Regions from separate parts of the Labrys sp. F242 genome, predicted to be linked through region 4. Evidence: predicted binding sites of a transcription regulator. Region 4 holds the regulator's gene; each other region holds the start of a gene.
The links. Region 4 encodes LexA, which represses DNA repair genes until DNA is damaged. Its sites were predicted from a motif close to TGTTCNNNNTGTGTTCNG; they were not measured.
Positions count from the first base shown of each region.

Region 1: ACZYTC_RS19570 (YifB family Mg chelatase-like AAA ATPase) is a predicted target of LexA. The motif match lies at 1,675-1,692, and genes of this name have one in related genera.
Region 2: ACZYTC_RS33100 (ImuA family protein) is a predicted target of LexA. The motif match lies at 1,771-1,788, and genes of this name have one in related genera.
Region 3: uvrA (excinuclease ABC subunit UvrA) is a predicted target of LexA. The motif match lies at 2,283-2,300, and genes of this name have one in related genera.

Region 1 covers NZ_JBVASG010000002.1:873,766-877,972, reverse strand. Annotated here, with positions in the region: gene ACZYTC_RS19585 (NUDIX hydrolase) at 1-395, shown strand, start outside; gene ACZYTC_RS19580 (LysR substrate-binding domain-containing protein) at 440-1,030, shown strand; gene ACZYTC_RS19575 (hypothetical protein) at 1,111-1,533, shown strand; gene ACZYTC_RS19570 (YifB family Mg chelatase-like AAA ATPase) at 1,742-3,280, shown strand; gene ACZYTC_RS19565 (hypothetical protein) at 3,385-3,723, shown strand; gene ACZYTC_RS19560 (Pr6Pr family membrane protein) at 3,901-4,207, shown strand, end outside.
Region 2 covers NZ_JBVASG010000009.1:151,553-155,759, reverse strand. Annotated here, with positions in the region: gene ACZYTC_RS33115 (S1/P1 nuclease) at 1-239, opposite strand, end outside; gene ACZYTC_RS33110 (thermonuclease family protein) at 341-814, opposite strand; gene ACZYTC_RS33105 (cytochrome b) at 1,034-1,582, opposite strand; gene ACZYTC_RS33100 (ImuA family protein) at 1,816-2,577, shown strand; gene ACZYTC_RS33095 (DUF6504 family protein) at 2,492-4,015, shown strand; gene ACZYTC_RS33090 (error-prone DNA polymerase) at 4,012-4,207, shown strand, end outside.
Region 3 covers NZ_JBVASG010000001.1:1,983,323-1,987,529, forward strand. Annotated here, with positions in the region: gene ACZYTC_RS09285 (DUF2938 domain-containing protein) at 1-336, opposite strand, end outside; gene ACZYTC_RS09290 (regulatory protein RecX) at 402-932, opposite strand; gene ACZYTC_RS09295 (HAD family hydrolase) at 1,065-1,721, shown strand; gene arfB (alternative ribosome rescue aminoacyl-tRNA hydrolase ArfB) at 1,806-2,249, opposite strand; gene uvrA (excinuclease ABC subunit UvrA) at 2,376-4,207, shown strand, end outside.
Region 4 covers NZ_JBVASG010000001.1:2,306,034-2,310,240, reverse strand. Annotated here, with positions in the region: gene ACZYTC_RS10900 (ComEC/Rec2 family competence protein) at 1-950, shown strand, start outside; gene ACZYTC_RS10895 (TOBE domain-containing protein) at 980-1,186, shown strand; gene ACZYTC_RS10890 (pentapeptide repeat-containing protein) at 1,291-1,974, opposite strand; gene lexA (transcriptional repressor LexA) at 2,001-2,717, opposite strand; gene ACZYTC_RS10880 (molybdopterin molybdotransferase MoeA) at 2,830-4,050, opposite strand; gene moaC (cyclic pyranopterin monophosphate synthase MoaC) at 4,047-4,207, opposite strand, start outside.

The sequences.
Region 1 (4,207 bases), on a different contig from region 4:
GGCATCAAGTGGCTGCCCTTCCCGTGCGCGAACGGGATGGGCAGCTCGAAGTGTGCCTGATCACCACGCGCGAGACCAGCCGTTGGTCGATCCCGAAGGGATGGCCGATGAAAGGGCGCGATGATTGGGAAGCCGCGAGAATCGAGGCCGAACAGGAAGCCGGCCTGGTCGGAACGGTCGCCGAGGAACCCTGCGGCAGCTTCGTCTATTGGAAGCGCCGGGCGGAGCACTTCGATCTCGTCGAGGTCGCAGTGTACCCTTTGCATGTGAATGCGACATTGCCGACCTGGAAAGAAATCGGTCAGCGCCAAGTGCGGTGGGTCCTGCCGGCAGATGCGGCTCTCGTTGTCGAAGAGCCGGGATTATCGTCGTTGCTGCAGGGCGTGAAACCCTGAAACGCCTCGCAATTTGCCGGCGTTGATCACGTCTAGCTCTCATTTTGCCTGGCGCTTTTGCGCTTCCCCCCGCTATCGTCAAGCGGGCTGACGGGAAACGAGGTGGTATAGCGCGTCGCGACGGTGGCGTTCGAGGGCGTGGAGGCGCGCTGGGTCGACGTGCGGATCCAGATCATGGCGGGCTCGGTGATGACCTGCGCCTGGAAGGAAGCCTACGCATCACCACCACCGATACGCTGATGGCCTCCGTCCTGCCCTCGATATTGGCGGCCTTCCGGCAGCACCATCCCGGCGTCCTCATCGAGGTGAACACCTCGAACGCCTTTGCTAGCCTCACCCATCGCGACGCAGATGTCGCCGTGCGCCCGGCCGTCGACCCGCCGGAAACGCTGGTCTGCCGCCGCATTTCGGGCATCGCCTTCGCGAACTATGCGGCGCCCTACCATCTCAAGGAGCGCGGGCTCGACCCCGCCGGCGAAGCCGTTCTGGCGCAGGAGGCGCTGGATTGGCCTCGGCGATGCGCTTGCCGCCTCGAGCTCGGCGCACTGGATGCGCGCCGCCCTGCTCTGCTATCTCGGCCAGGCACTCGCCAAATATCGCTCGATGTTCGAAGAATATCGGCCCAGATCCGATAAGCCCGGCGCATTCGCTACGCCCTTGCCTCCCTGGAATAAATCATCATACCAATCTTCGTGATTGTTGCTTGAGGGATCTCATGCGCGCCTTTTCCGTCGCCGCGAGTCTTTTTGCTGCCGGTTTCCTTGCCGCTGCTCTTGGAGCCTGTACAGCTCCGGTCCGCACCCTCCCGGGCAATGTGCAGGTCTTGCCTGTGGTGGTGGCAAGCAAGGGGCTGGGCGGAGTTTTGCATGGATCGATACGTATCGAGCAGATCCAGGGTTCCTATACGGTGAGCAAGGGCACGTTTTCGTGCAGCGGCTCCTATACATTGTCGGCCGTCAGAGGCCTGATGTATGTGCCGATCCTCTGCAGCGACGGTCGCAAAGGCACTGCCAGCGTGCGAAACGGACCGAGCCGCATGAGTGGCACAGGCTCGCTGACAATGAATGACGGCAGCACGGGTGAATTCGCGTTTGGCAAAGACACCAAGAAATTGAGTCCCGCCTCCCCTGCACAATAGTCTCGTTACAGCATCGACCAGCTCGCCTTTGACGATGCGGGCCTGCCAGATTGCACAGCACAGGGCCCAGCCGCACCGGGGCCGTCCCTGATCGGCTGGCGGACGGATGGGCCTCGGTCACAGGCTTCCAGAATCACTCTTTGTTCTCATTTTGCTTGGCGGCTCCACGCTTCCCCGCTATCGTCGAGCAGGCTGACGGGGAAACGAGATGGTATCGCGCGTCGCGACGGTGGCATTCGAAGGCGTGGAAGCGCGCCAGGTCGACGTGCAAGTCCAGATCATGACCGGTTCGGTGGTGTTCACCATCGTCGGCCTGCCCGACAAGGCGGTGTCGGAAGCGCGCGAGAGGGTACGCGCCGCCCTCACCGCCGCCGGCCTGGCCCTGCCGGCCAAGCGCATCACCGTCAATCTCGCCCCGGCCGACCTGCCCAAGGAGGGCTCGCATTTCGACCTGCCCATCGCGCTCGGGGTGATGGCCGCCATCGGCGCCATTCCCCATGACGCGCTGGAGGGCTATTGCGTGCTTGGCGAGCTTGGCCTCGACGGCACCATCACCAAGGTCGCCGGCGTGCTGCCCTCCGCCGTCGCCGCCAATGGCCGCCGGCTTGGCCTGATCTGCCCCGCCGCCTGCGGGCCGGAGGCGGCCTGGGCCAGCCCGGAGATGGACATTCTCGCCCCCCGTTCGCTGATCCAGCTCGTCAATCATTTCAAGGGCACACAGTTGCTCTCCCGCCCGCAGCCGCGCATCGCCGCGCCAGCGGCCGCCCTGCCCGACCTCAAGGACATCAAGGGTCAGGAGACCGCCAAGCGCGCTTTGGAGGTGGCAGCCGCCGGTGCGCATAATCTCTTGATGATCGGGCCGGCTGGCTCCGGCAAGTCCATGCTGGCTGCAAGGCTGCCCTCGATCCTGCCGCCTTTGGTGCCGGCCGAGCTCCTGGAAATCTCGATGATCCATTCTGTGGCGGGCCAACTCGCCGGCGGCGAGCTCACCAGCCGGCGCCCCTTTCGTGCTCCGCATCATTCGGCCTCGATGGCGGCCCTGATCGGCGGCGGCATCCATGCCAGGCCCGGCGAAGTGTCGCTCTCGCATCACGGCGTGCTCTTCCTCGACGAGATGCCTGAATTCGCACCACAGACCCTCGATGCCCTGCGCCAGCCGCTGGAGTCGGGCGAGGCCGTGATCGCCAGGGCCAATGCCCGCGTCGCCTATCCCGCTCGGATCCAGCTGGTCGCGGCCATGAATCCGTGCCGCTGCGGCAAGGCCAACGATCCGGGCTTCGCCTGCCGGCGCGGGCCGGTTGAGCGCTGCGCCGCCGACTATCAGGCCCGCATCTCCGGCCCGCTGCTCGACCGCATCGACATCGTCGTCGAGGTGCCCGCCGTCTCCGCCGCCGACCTCATCCTGCCACCGCCCGCCGAAGGCTCGGCCGAGGTGGCGGCCCGGGTGGCGGAAGCCCGGGACCGTGCCGCCCAACGCTACCGCACACTCGGCCTGCCCGACGGCTCCACCAATGCCAGCGTGCCGGTCAATGTGGTCGAGGAGGTCGCCCGCCCCGACGCGGGAGCCACCAAGCTTCTGCGCGATGCCTCGGAGGCCATGCGCCTGTCGGCCCGCGGCTTCCACCGCGTGTTGCGCGTCTCGCGCACCTTGGCCGATCTCGACGGCAAGACCGATGTCGGCCGCATCCACATCGCCGAAGCGTTGAGCTACCGGGCGAGGACGGACAGGGCGACGGTTCTGGCCTAGGCTCGACCTTATCACGCGCTATCTGCGACATGGACAGGCTGGCGACACGGCCGCCAAGCCGCTATCTGCAGACACACCCAGCCGATGTTCACCCGAGATATGTCATGCGCATACCCGTCCTTCTCGCCTGCCTCGCCTTGCTCGCCGGCACCGCTGCTTCCCACGCTGCTCCCCGCCCCCATTGCGCCGATGCCGCCGTGAAGCAGGCCGCCAAGCTGCTGGCCTTCCATTCCGACAATGACGACCGCGCCCAGGTCGATCCCGACAGCGTGAGGGCAATCGGCACCGTCGGGGCCCTGGTCGGCAAGGGCCGCTTCGACGTGATCGAGGTCGAGGGCTCGATCTACAAGGGCGATTACCGCATGCACCTGATCTATGCCCAGTTGCCGGGCGACTGCGTGCTGATGGGCCAGGAGATCCTGGAGCGCAGTGATCCCTATTGATCGCTCCACGCTGGCCAGCCTCTGCCGATGCGGCTTAGAGAAAAGTGCGATTTCCGCGAGTCGCACTTTTTCTCTAACTCTTTGTTCTGACGCGTTTTCTTAATCGAAAAGTCTATCAACTTTTCTGGAAAACGCTCTAGACTGTACTGCCAGCCGCAGCAGCAATCGGGGTGATTCATGACGGGCAGCCAGGCAGCCGGACGCCTTTTTGCGGCGCTGATCGCCATCACGGCCTGGCTCGCCGTTGCCCTGCGTGCCTGGATCGTGGTCGGGGCGGTGATGGCGCAGGGCCGGACGGCGCTCGATGGCCTCGTCACCGTGTTCAGCTATTTCACCCTGCAGGCCAATGTGATCCTGGCCGTGGTGGCCACCGCCTGCGCCCTGCGCGGGGAAGCCCGAGGCTTCCTGACCCGGCCGTCGACCCGGGCCGCCGTCACCGTCTACATCATCATCGTCGGCCTGATCTATGCCGTGTTCCTCGCCG
Region 2 (4,207 bases), on a different contig from region 4:
GCGGCGTGAACGAACGCATACATTCTGGCGGTCGTTTCGTCTGGCGCGCCGGCAATCCATTTCTGATAGCTGGGATTGAGGCGCAGCAGCTGATCCGCCTTTTCTTTCGGACCGTCTCTCAGCCGTTGATGCGCAACATAGGCCACCTGCCTATGTCCTCCATCCCACCATGCCTGGGCTTTCGATAGAGGGGCAGTGAGTGAAAAGGATAAAAGTGCGACAATAGCCAGCTTGCGCATCGCATCGCTCCCACCTGGGTGAACGGTTGCTGCCATAGTGTCAGCATCGATGTGAAGTGACTGTGACGGGCCTCGGAGAGGGAGAAGCGTGACCCCTTGGGCTAATCGCTTCCCGGAGCGGCGTCTGGCCCACACCAATAGAGCTGTCGCTCCTCACGCGCGGCACGGCCGGCTTTCCATGGCCGGGCCAGATCTTCGCGGACGAGTTGCATGCCGGCGTTGAGTCCCGACGGACTACCGACCCGTAAAGCGGCCAAGGTACGCCCATAGATGTCTCGACGCCCGCTGCGCTCGACATAGACGACCTTGCCCCGGATCAGTTGCACCAGTCTTGCCTTGGCCTTGAGGCCTTGCTCCAGCCCTTCCTTGCAGTCGGGGTGAAACACTTCGGGCGCGTCGATGTCGGGAAACCGGACGCGTTCCGAACAGCCTCGACCAGGCATTTTACATGGCAAGGCGACAGTGTCGCCATCCAAAACGATGATGCGGTCGCCCTCGACGGCCTCATAGGTGGCAGCGCGGGCTGGCGAGAGGAGCGGGAGGAGGGCAAAGGCGACGCACAGAACGGATTTCATTCTTCCTCTTAGCAGTAAGTCTTGGGCGGTTTCGAGATCGATACCTGTCGGCTGCGTGTCTTGTGCAACGTTTTGGCATTGCCGCCGCACCTTCCTCGCCGTTCCGGGCCTTCCATCGTCATTCGAAGCTCTGTTGCCGAACCGTTCTCTCCAAACCACGTCCTGTGATTGAAAGAGTCTGTCGCTTGCAGATCTCTGGCTCCGATAGCGAAGATGCGGCTATTTGATCGCCCGGGGTGTGAGCATGCGGCTCAGCACGGCATCCCTCCTGTAGAATTGATGCCAGCAAACCGCCGCGAGATGGAGTCCCACCATCGCATACAGCACCCACGCTCCATGATCGTGCAGCCATTCGCCGGCCGATGCTATCGCTGAATCATGCCCCAACAATCGCGGCCACTGAAACAGGCCGAACCACGGCAGAGAGTAGCCGCCGGCAGCCGAGAACATGTAGCCGGTGACCGGCATGAACACCATGAGACCGTAGAGGGTCCAGTGCGCAGCATGCGCGGCAAGACGCGCTGCAGGATGCTCGCTTTCACGCGAGGTGGCTACCGGCCAGATCAATCGAAAGGTGAGGCGCGGCAGCAGCAGCAAGGCTGCGGTGAATCCCAGCGACTTGTGAATCTCCAATATGAATTTTCGAATGGGCGTGCCGGCCTCCAGGAAGGAAGCCCAAAGGCCGAGTCCGAGTGCGACAAGAATGATGGCCGCCATGGCCCAATGGAAAAAACGCTGCGGGCGTGAATAGCTTTTGATCGATTGCATCCGTTCCTCAGATCGTTCGTCAACGTTCCAGGTCTCGCCTCCCAGCGCCCCGCGTTTAGCGCCCTCTCACGACCGAACTTGGGCAAGCCCATGCAGGGGGACCGCGCCCTACCCTCTGGAAGAACGAGCACTGCGTACTTGCCTCGAGGGAGCGGGTGGAATCTTCCTTGACTCTCTCGCTGGAAAATCAGAACAAATAGTGAACATTATGGTGAAGCTATTTTTGGAGGTTGATAGGGAGCTTGCGATCCGAGGCGGCCATAGCGTCCTTGCGTGGGCAGATCGAACAGATCGAGGGCACGGGGCGACGCGCACGATCGGTTCTCCCGTTCGGGATCGCCGAGGTTGATGCACGGCTTCCAGGCGGAGGGCTGGCACGTGGTGCGCTTCATGAGGTGGCTGGCGGTGGCAACGGTGCGGTCGATGGTGCGGCCGCTGCCCTGTTCGCCGCAGGCATCGCCGCGCGCACAAGCGGCAAGGTTTTGTGGTGCATCACACGGCCGGACCTCTTCGCGCCGGCGCTCGCCCAGGCCGGCCTCGCACCGGACCGGGTGATCTATGTCGAGGCTGGCGACGACAAGACGGTGCTCGCTTGCATGGAGGAGGGCCTTCGCCATGGCGGTCTCGGCGCTGCCGTCGCCGAAGTCGCCCGCTTGTCGATGACCGCCTCACGCCGGCTTCAGCTTTGTTCGGAAGGAACCGGGGCGATCGGCATCGCGCTTCGGCGTTGGCGGCGGCATACGGACACTGCCGATTTTGGCCAACCGACCGCCGCGATGACGCGTTGGCGAATTTCGGTTTTGCCGTCGCAAACGCTGCCTGTTCCCGGTGTCGGCCGGCATCGCTGGCTCGTGGAACTGATCCGTGCCCGTGCGGGCGAAAGTGCCGATTTCGAATTGGAGGCATGCGATGTCACGGGTTGTCTCGCTCTTCCTGCCGACCTGGTCCACCGACAGGCTGCGGCGCAAGGCTGGCGAGGCGGCGCCTCCGCCTGAGGCGCCGCTCGTCCTGATCGGCCGGGAAGGAAGCCGGCGCATCGTGGTGGCCGCGGACGCTGCTGCCCAGGCCGCCGGTCTTCACGTCGGCATGCCCGCAGCCAAAGCGCAGGTTCTCGTTCCCGGCCTGATCGTCGGGGATGCCGACCCCGTCGAGGATGCGGCTGCCCTGGAACGCCTGGCGCTGTGGGCATTGCAACGCTTCGCCCCGATCGTCGCTGCCGATCCTCCCGATGGCATCGTCATCGATACGACCGGTGCCGACCATCTCCACGGCGGCGAGCAGGCCATGCTCGATATGCTGATCGATCGGCTCGCCAAATCAGGCGTGAGAGCATGCGCCGCCGTCGCGGACAGCTGGGGTGCGGCTCACGCCCTGGCGCGCTTTGCGGCGAGGCCGAGCATCGTCGCGCCACCGGGGCATGGCGGGCCCGTCTTGATGGCCTTGCCGCTGGAAGCGCTTCGATTGCCGCCAGCGACGTCGACTGACCTGCGCGTGCTGGGTTTCGAGTGCATCGGCGATCTCCTCGCGCAGCCGCGCGCTCCGCTCCTGCTTCGTTTCGGGCCGGAGCTTGCGCGCCGTCTCGACCAGGCGCTGGGAGCGTTGGCCGAGCCGATCGACCCGGTGCGCTCGCCCGATCTGATCGAGGTGCGTCGGGCATTTCCCGAGCCGATCGGCGCTGCCGAGACCATCGCGCGCTATATCGGCAAACTCGTCGACAAGCTCTGCGCCGCGCTCGAGGAGAAGGGGAGGGGCGCGCGACGTCTCGACCTCCTCTGCCATCGTGTCGATAGCCGCATTGCAGCCATACGGGTCGGCATGGCGCAGCCGGTGCGTGACGCAAAACGCCTGACCCGCCTGTTGTGCGACAAGATCGAGACGATCGATCCGGGCTTCGGGATCGAGGCCATGACGCTCGGTGCGACCATTGCCGAGCCGCTGGAGCGCAAGCAGGTGACCAGCAGCCTGATTGAAGCTGCCAGGCCGGATGTTTCCGATCTGGTCGACACGCTCGCCAACCGCGTCGGCGAACGCGCAATCTATCGGGCGGCACCCGTTCCCAGCGACGTGCCGGAGCGCTCGGTGTGCCGGATAGCGGCGATGGCGCCCGATACCGGCGCGACCTGGCCAGGCCACTGGCCGCGGCCCTCGCGCCTGCTGGTTCGTCCCGAACCGATCGACACCGTGGCGCTCCTGCCGGATCATCCGCCGGTCTCCTTCATCTGGCGCGGCGTGCGCCGGCGCGTCAAGCGCGCCGACGGGCCCGAGCGCGTCTTCGGCGAATGGTGGAAGCGCGAGGCAGAATTCGTGGCGGTGCGCGATTATTTCCGGGTCGAGGACGAGGCCGGCGAGCGCTACTGGCTCTATCGCGCCGGCGATGGCGAGGATACCGCCACCGGCTCGCAGCGCTGGTATCTTCACGGGGTGTTCGGATGAGCGCCCGTTATACCGAGCTTCAGGTCACCAGCCATTTCAGCTTCCTGCGCGGTGCGTCGTCCGCGGACGAACTGTTTGCCCGCGCCGCCTGCCTCGGCATCGAGGCGCTGGCCGTCGTCGACCGCAATTCGCTGGCCGGGATCGTTCGAGCCCGCGAGGCGGCCAGGGCGACGGGCGTGTGCCTGATCGTCG
Region 3 (4,207 bases), 320 kb from region 4:
GGCCCCCACCGTGACGATGCCGAGGATCCAGGCCGGCAGGAATGTCGGGTCGGACAGCCAGGCCGCACCAGCGAAGATCACCAGGATCACGCCGTAGAGAATGCCGACCACGTAATGGCCGATCCAGCCCAGTGCCAATTCATGGGCGTAGGGTGCGGCCTTGCCGATATCGTCATGGAAGACACGGCCCTCTTTCAGATGCCAGAACCAGCGGCCCACACGCGCCCAGTTGGGCAGGTTCTCACCGAAGAATTTGTGCAGCAGGATCGCCCACAGATCCATGAGGACCGTTGCGCCAACGCCGATCGCAACGCCGCGCCAGAAAAGTTCGAACATGCCGATTCCACCAAGAGGACTGTATTCATCATACAAAACACGCCGCACCCGGCCGATGCAAGATTTCAAACCTCGAGAAGAGCACGGATTTCGTCGGGATCCGCGGTAACGATGCGGCGGGCCAGCCAGACAGCAAAGCCTCCGCGTGCCAATATCGCAATCTCCCGCTCGAGCTCGGCATCGCGGTCGGTCCGCCGCCAGGGGCCAATGCGCCGGCGCTGTGCCAGCCGGGCAGCGGCTCTTTCTTCAGCTGCATCGCGGTCCTCCCCCGCAAGGGCCTGGGCCACCAAGGTGCGATCAACCCCCTTGGCCGCCAGGGCGGCACCGATCCTGCGGGCGGAAAAGCCGCGGCTGCGCCCGGCATGAAGGCGGGCCTCCACGAAACTGGCATCGTCGATGAAACCAAGCTGCCTGCAATAATCGATCGTGCGCTCGATCATTTCGGCGACTTCGATTTCCGGGTCCAATTTGCGACGCGCCCGCCGCAGCAAGACCTGGCGGAGATTGGCGACGCTGGTCGATCGCTGGCCGAGATAGTGGAGCGCGGACTTGCGCATCCAGCTTTCTTCGCGGCTCAGGGACGGGATGATGGACATGGCAGCCTCGAATCGTTGGAAAGAACTTGCCGGAACGCATGGCTGCGCGCCATCATCCCCTGGCTCGGGCTCACCTTGACAAGAATCGCGACACGCCGGCCTCTGCACGTCTTCTCGGATCAGGCGGTTCCCATGCCCTTCTCTCTAGTGATTTTCGATTGCGATGGCGTTCTCGTCGACAGCGAGATCCTGTCGGCGGAAGTCGAAGCCGAGGCCCTGTCGGCCCTCGGCGTAAAAGTCACCCCGCATGACGTGATGCAGCGTTTCCTTGGCCTAACCCAGGAGGCTTTGGAGGAGCGTTTCGAGCAGGATTTCGGGCTCAAGCTGCCGCCGGACCACGCCGAAACCACGCGCCGCATGCTTCGGACCGCCTATGTGGAGCGTCTGGAACCGATTCCGGGCGTGCGCGAAGTGCTCCAAACCCTGCCGATGCCCTATTGCGTGGCTTCCAACAGCCCGCCGGCCAAGCTCGGTCTCGGCCTCAGCATCACCAACCTGTTCGAGCTCGTCTATCCCAACATCTTCAGCGCAAATCTGGTGGCGCAGGGAAAACCGGCCCCGGACCTGTTTTTGCATGCCGCGAGGGCTCTCGGCGTGGATCCCGCCAAGACCGTGGTGGTCGAGGACAGCGTGGTCGGCATCAAGGCAGCCAAGGCGGCCGGCATGACGGTGATCGGCTTTGTCGGCGGACTGCATCATATGCCCCCCAGCGAGGAAACCCTGGTGGCAGCCGGTGCCGACTACATCGCCGAGACGATGGACGAAGTGAAGGCGCGCATCCTGGCCTGATCCCGGCAGTCTGCCCCGAAAAGCAAACGGCGAAATCTCAAAAGCTCCGATTTGCCGTGCCCGGGCTTCGTCCTCGGCCAGACCTCAATCCACGGAGAACTTGCCGCCACGCAGCGATTTCACGTTTGAGCGGCGCGATTTCGATTCCAGCCGCCGCGCCTTGGCGGCCTTGGAGGGCTTCGTCACCTTGCGGGGCGGCGGCGGCGGCGTGGCGGCCTCCCGCAGGAGAGCGACCAACCGCTCGCGCGCGTCCTCGCGATTACGCTCCTGGGTGCGGAAGCGCTGGGCAACAATCACCAGCACGCCCTCCTGCGTCAGCTTCCTGCCCGCCAGCTTCTGGGCACGGATGGCGATGTCGTTCGGGAGCGAGGGCGACCTGCGGATATTGAAGCGCAACTGCACCGCCGTCGACAGCTTGTTGACATTCTGTCCGCCGGGCCCCGAGGAGCGCACGAAGTCCTCATCGATCTCGCGCTCGTCGATGAACAAGGTGGGGTTAATCTCGATCATGGCGCGTGCATAACCCATCGGAACTCGGGGTGCCGCAAAATTTTGCGGATAAGTTCACGAATTGTTCTTGTTTTTTCACCAGCCCTCCTTCAATTTGCGAGCCAAAGCGCCTATCTCTCGACAAAAGCCCACAGGATCGTCCGTATGTCTGGCCGCCCCATCTCCGGCAGCGCTGTTCCGTCGCCTGCCGACCGCCGCTTCATTACCGTGCGCGGCGCGCGCGAGCACAATCTCAAGAATGTCGATCTGGAAATCCCGCGTGACAAGCTCGTGGTGTTCACCGGCCTGTCCGGCTCGGGCAAGTCCTCGCTCGCTTTCGACACCATCTATGCCGAGGGACAGCGCCGCTATGTCGAGAGCCTTTCGGCCTATGCGCGCCAATTCCTCGAAATGATGCAGAAGCCGGACGTCGACCAGATCGACGGCCTGTCGCCCGCTATTTCGATCGAACAGAAGACGACCTCGCGCAATCCCCGCTCGACGGTGGCGACAGTCACCGAGATCTACGACTATATGCGCCTGCTCTGGGCTCGTATCGGCATTCCCTATTCGCCGGCGACCGGGCTGCCGATCGAAAGTCAGACCGTCAGCCAGATGGTCGATCGCGTCATGGCCATGCCAGAGGGCACCAGGCTTTTCCTGCTCGCGCCGGTGGTGCGCGGGCGCAAGGGCGAATATCGCAAGGAACTCGCCGACTTCCTCAAGCGCGGCTTCCAGCGTGTCAAGATCGACGGTACCTTCTACGAGATCGCCGACGCCCCCGCCCTCGACAAGAAGCTCAAGCACGATCTCGACGTGGTGGTGGACCGCATCGTGGTGCGCGCCGATATCGCCAGCCGCCTGGCTGATTCCTTCGAGACGGCCTTGGAGTTGGCCGACGGCATCGCCGTGGTCGAACTGGCCGATCAGAAGGAGGCCAACGGCTCATCCAAGCGCGTGATGTTCAGCCAGAAATTCGCCTGCCCGGTTTCCGGCTTCACCATTCCGGAGATCGAGCCCAGGCTGTTCTCCTTCAACAACCCCTTCGGTGCCTGCCCGTCCTGCGACGGCATCGGCACCGAGATGACGGTCGATCCCGTCCTGGTGGTGCCCGACGAGACCCTGTCGCTGCGCAAGGGCGCGCTGGCGCCTTGGGCGAAATCCACCAGCCCCTATTACAGCCAGACCGTCGACGCCCTCGCCAAGCATTACAAGTTCGGCGTGACCACGCCCTGGAAGGACCTGCCGGAGAAGGTGCAGCAGGTGTTCCTCTATGGCTCGGGCGAGGAGCAAATCGTCTTTTCCTTCGATGACGGCCTGCGCTCCTATGAGACACGCAAGGCCTTCGAGGGCGTGGTGACCAATTTGGAGCGGCGCTGGAAGGAAACCGATTCAGAACAGGCCCGCGAGGATATTTCGCGCTTCATGGCCAATACGCCGTGCAAGGCTTGCGCCGGTTTCCGCCTGAAACCCGAATCCTTAGCGGTAAAGGTCACGCACCGCCATATCGGCGAGATCTCGGCAATGTCGGTGCGCCAGGCCCAGCATTGGTTCGAGGCCCTGCCGGCCGAACTCAACGCCAAGCAGACCGAGATCGCCGTCCGCATTCTCAAGGAGATTCGCGAACGCCTGCGCTTCCTCGTCGATGTCGGTCTCGATTATCTGACGCTGGCCCGTAACTCCGGGACCCTGTCGGGTGGCGAGAGCCAGCGTATCCGCTTGGCCTCCCAAATCGGCTCCGGCCTCAGCGGCGTGCTTTATGTGCTGGACGAACCTTCCATCGGCCTGCATCAGCGCGACAATGAACGCCTGCTCGAAACATTGGGGCGGCTGCGCGAACTCGGCAATACGGTGATCGTGGTCGAGCATGACGAGGATGCCATTCTGCAGGCCGACTATGTGGTCGATGTCGGCCCCGGCGCCGGCGTGCATGGTGGGCGCGTGGTGGCCCACGGCACGCCTGCCGAGGTGATGGCCAATCCGGCGTCTCTCACCGG
Region 4 (4,207 bases):
TGCTGACCACGATCGTCGCCTCGCTCGCCACGGCGCCATTCTCAGCCTTTCATTTCCATCGTATCACGCTGCAGTCGCTGGCCTCGAACCTTGTCGCGACGCCGATCGTCTCCTTCCTGATCATGCCGCTCGCCATGCTGGCCGTGGTCGCCGAGCCGTTTGGCTATGGCGCTCCATTTTGGCAGGCGATGGGCTGGGCTGTCGGGTTGTTCATGCAGGTGGCTCGTTCGGTTGCGACCTGGCCTGGCTCCGATCTCGTGCTGCCGCAGTTCTCCGCCGCGGCGCTCGGATTGTTCGCTCTGACGCTGGTCCTGCTGACCATTCTGCGCACGCGTCTTGCTCTGCTGGCCCTATTGCCCTTGGGCGGGGGCATTGCCCTGGCCGCGACAGCGCCGCTGCCAGTAGCTCTGTTCGGCGCAAACGGCTACGCGGCCCTCGTTCGCAAGGGCGATCAACTGACCGTGCTGGCGCAGCGATCCGATGCTTTTACGGTTCAGCAATGGCTGCTGGCCATGGGCGATCGGCGCAAGCCGGAGGATCCAACCCTCGCGGCACAGCGCCTATGTGACAGAGAAGGGTGTTCCGCGCCCATCGAAGGAGGCGGGATCTTCATGCTCGACAAGACCAGTAACGCCGCCGAGGAGGACTGTGGACGCGTCAGCGTCCTGGCGGGACCGGTTCCGATCGGTGCTCGCTGTGCCACCGCTGGAGTTGTGATGGACCGGGAATTGATTCGCGCGGTCGGCTCGATAGCACTTTATGTAGAGCCGTCTGCGAGCGGCGATATCAGCCCGCGCTGGCGTCTCGTCATGGCCCGCCATCCCCAAGCGTCCCGTCCATGGGTACCGAGCCGGGTGATTGTGCCGCCGAAGCCTCTGCCCCAGGCGGCAGTACAAGTCCCAGCGACGGATAGGCCTATGGACAGCGTCACCGCCGAAACCGATAACTGACGCGAGATTCTCACCAGAAAGGACGGACCATGAAAATCAGCGCCCGCAACCAGATCAAGGGCACGATCAAGAGCGTGACGAAGGGGCAGACTACCTCCCATATCCAGCTCGAGGTCAATGGTACCATCATCACCGCTTCGATCACCAATGAGGCCGTCGATGATCTCCAGCTCAAGCCCGGCCAGAACGCCTATGCCGTGATCAAGGCCTCCGACGTCATGATCGCGGTCGACTGATCGGCGCTGTCAGCCAGGCCGGGTCTTCGGACAGATGGTAGTTCGAAGACACCCGGAGGCTACCCGACCATCAAGCGGATTTGCCTGCGAACTCCAGACCTTCTTCAGGCGATCCGCAAGCCTAGCTCGGCTAGCAATTGGCCGGCCTGGTTTTTCGAGATCGTGGCGCCCTTGAAATAACGGGCGTCACCAAGCTTCAAGCCGCCGAGATCGGCACTGCGTAGATCCGCTCCTTCAAAACGGGCATCGACCAGATTGGCATCGCGCAGGCTGCACTCTTCGAAGATGACATCGCGGAAATCGCATTGGCGCAGATCGGCCTGGGTGAAGTCGAGGCGGCGTAGCGTGGACTTGCGAAAGGAAAAGGCCGGCAGTTTCGCCGACATAAGCAAGACCTCCTCGAAAACGAGCCCGAATGCGGCGATTTCCGAGAGATCCGCGCCTGTCAGTTTGCAGCCGGTAAAAACCGTCGAGGCCGCTTTGGCGCGTCGAAAGCTGGCATTGCTGTAGTCACCCGTACGGAATGCAGCATCTTCGAGGTCGGTACCACGGAAATCGGCACCGCCCGCCTTGCAATTGCGCCATAGTGTATTCGCGAGCTTGGCGCCGACCAGCTTGGCATTTTTGAGAATGCAACGCTCGAACGACCAGTGGGACAGGTCGAGACGCGAAAGATCGCATTCCTCCAGTTCACAATCGACAAGGCAATACGGCGCGCGCTCCTTGAGCAACCGCTCGACGTCACGGCGTTCCAAAGCGTGGCCGCTGACTGTATGAAGGCCAGTCATTGCAAGCGAACCAAATTCGCATGCTCTCAATATCGGCGGAACAGGCCCACCAATTTACCCTGGATCTGTACCCTGTCCGGGCCAAAAATACGGGTTTCGTAAGCCGGATTGGCCGCCTCCAGCGCAATGGAGGCGCCGCGCTTGCGCAAGCGCTTCAGCGTGGCTTCCTCATCGTCGATCAGGGCTACCACGATATCGCCGGTATCGGCATGGTCCTGGCGGCGGATCAGCACGGTGTCATTGTCGAAGATACCAGCCTCGATCATTGAATCACCGCGCACCTCCAGGGCGAAATGATCACCTGAGGACAGCATTTCCGGCGTAACGCTGATGGTGTGGCTCTTGGTCTGGATGGCGGAGACCGGCGTACCGGCGGCGATGCGTCCCATCACCGGGACCAGAACCGGCCGGCCGACATCCTCGTCCATTTCCGGCCTGACGGGGCGGACCTTGCCGAGATTGCCCTCGATCACGTTGGGGCGGAAGCCCCGCTGCGAAGAGGCCAGCGACAGGCCGCCTGGCACGGCGGATTCGGGCAGGCGTACCACTTCGAGCGCGCGCGCCCGGTTTGGCAGGCGCCGGATGAAGCCGCGCTCCTCCAGAGCCATGATCAGGCGGTGGATGCCGGACTTGGAGCGCAGGTCCAGCGCCTCCTTCATTTCATCGAAGGAGGGGGGCACGCCCTGTTCCTTCAGGCGCTCATGAATGAACCGAAGCAATTCGTGTTGTTTCTTGGTCAGCATGGCTTTCCCGTCGTGGCGGCCGCGAATCACGGTGAAGGTGTAAACAAAACAAGAACAGTGCTACATGTTCCTACTGTGTTCTGCAACTGTGAAGTTCAGGTTAAGGGTAGCGTCAATAGCCGGCCGCACGAAGATCGATGATCTCGCAGATATCGCCTGGTTTTGCTTCCGGCGCAAAGGGCGGCCGGACAACCAGACAGTCGGCATGCTGCATCACACTCACCAGCGACGAATCCTGCAGCGCCAGCGGTTCTACCTTGAGGATGTCTGACGTATCGTCAAGCACGAAGCGGGCACGGATATAGTCTTCACGAACGTCGTTGGCTGGCCAGGCGTTGGCGAAGACGGCCTTGCGGCGGGACAGACCCGCATCGGCCCGCCCCAGCAACGTACGCAACAGGGGTACCAGGAAGAGGACGCCGCAGACCACCGAGGATACCGGATTGCCGGGCAGGCCGAGGATATGCATTGAGCCAAGCCGCCCGTGCAGCAGGGGCTTGCCCGGGCGCATGGCGATCTTCCAGAAGCCGAGCTGCATGCCTTCGCGGGTGAGCGCGGTCTGGATCAGATCGTGATCGCCGACCGAAGCACCGCCGATGGTGACGAGCACATCCGCCTTCTCGGTACGAGCCCGCCGAATGGCCGCTTCCAGGGCCGGGAAGTCGTCGCTGGCGATGCCGAGGTCGAGTACTTCGCCCCCCTCGGCCTCGACCAGTGCCCGAATGGCGAAATTGTTGGAGGCGACGATCTGATTCTCGCCGATGGCTTGACCGGGCAGTACCAATTCATCGCCGGTCGCGAGAATAGCGACTTTGGGGCGGCGGCGGACCGGCAGGGCAGGATGATTCATGGCCGCGGCAAGCGCTATGTCGCGGGGACCGATGACGGTGCCTGATGTCAAAGCCTCCCGTCCTTCGGCAAAGTCCAGGCCACGGGCCCGGATATGCTGGCCGAGCCTGGCCGCCGCCTCCACGATGACGCGATTGCCCTCGCGGCTCGTGTGCTCCTGGATCACCACTGTGTCGGCGCCATCCGGCACGGGCGCACCCGTGAAGATGCGAACGGCCTGGTTTTCGCCAACTCGTCCGGCATAGCCGTGCCCCGCCGCCGATTCTCCGATCAATTCGAGGCTAGCACCTTCCTTGGCATCTGCCGCTCGCACCGCATAGCCGTCCATGGCCGAGGCGTTGAAGCCGGGCTGGGTCCTCAGCGCCGTGATGGCGGAAGCGAGAACACGTCCGCGCGTGGCATGCAGCGATATTGTTTCGGTTGGAAGCGGGGCTACCCCGGCAACCACCTTGGCCAGCGCGTCCGCGACGGGAAGCAGGCTCATCGATTTTCCTCCGCATGCCAATCGCCGGATTTGCCGCCGGATTTCTCCACGAGCCTGATCGCCTCGATGCGCATGCCCCGATCGACGGCCTTGACCATGTCATAGATGGTCAGGCAGGCCACGGAGACTGCGGTAAGCGCTTCCATCTCCACGCCGG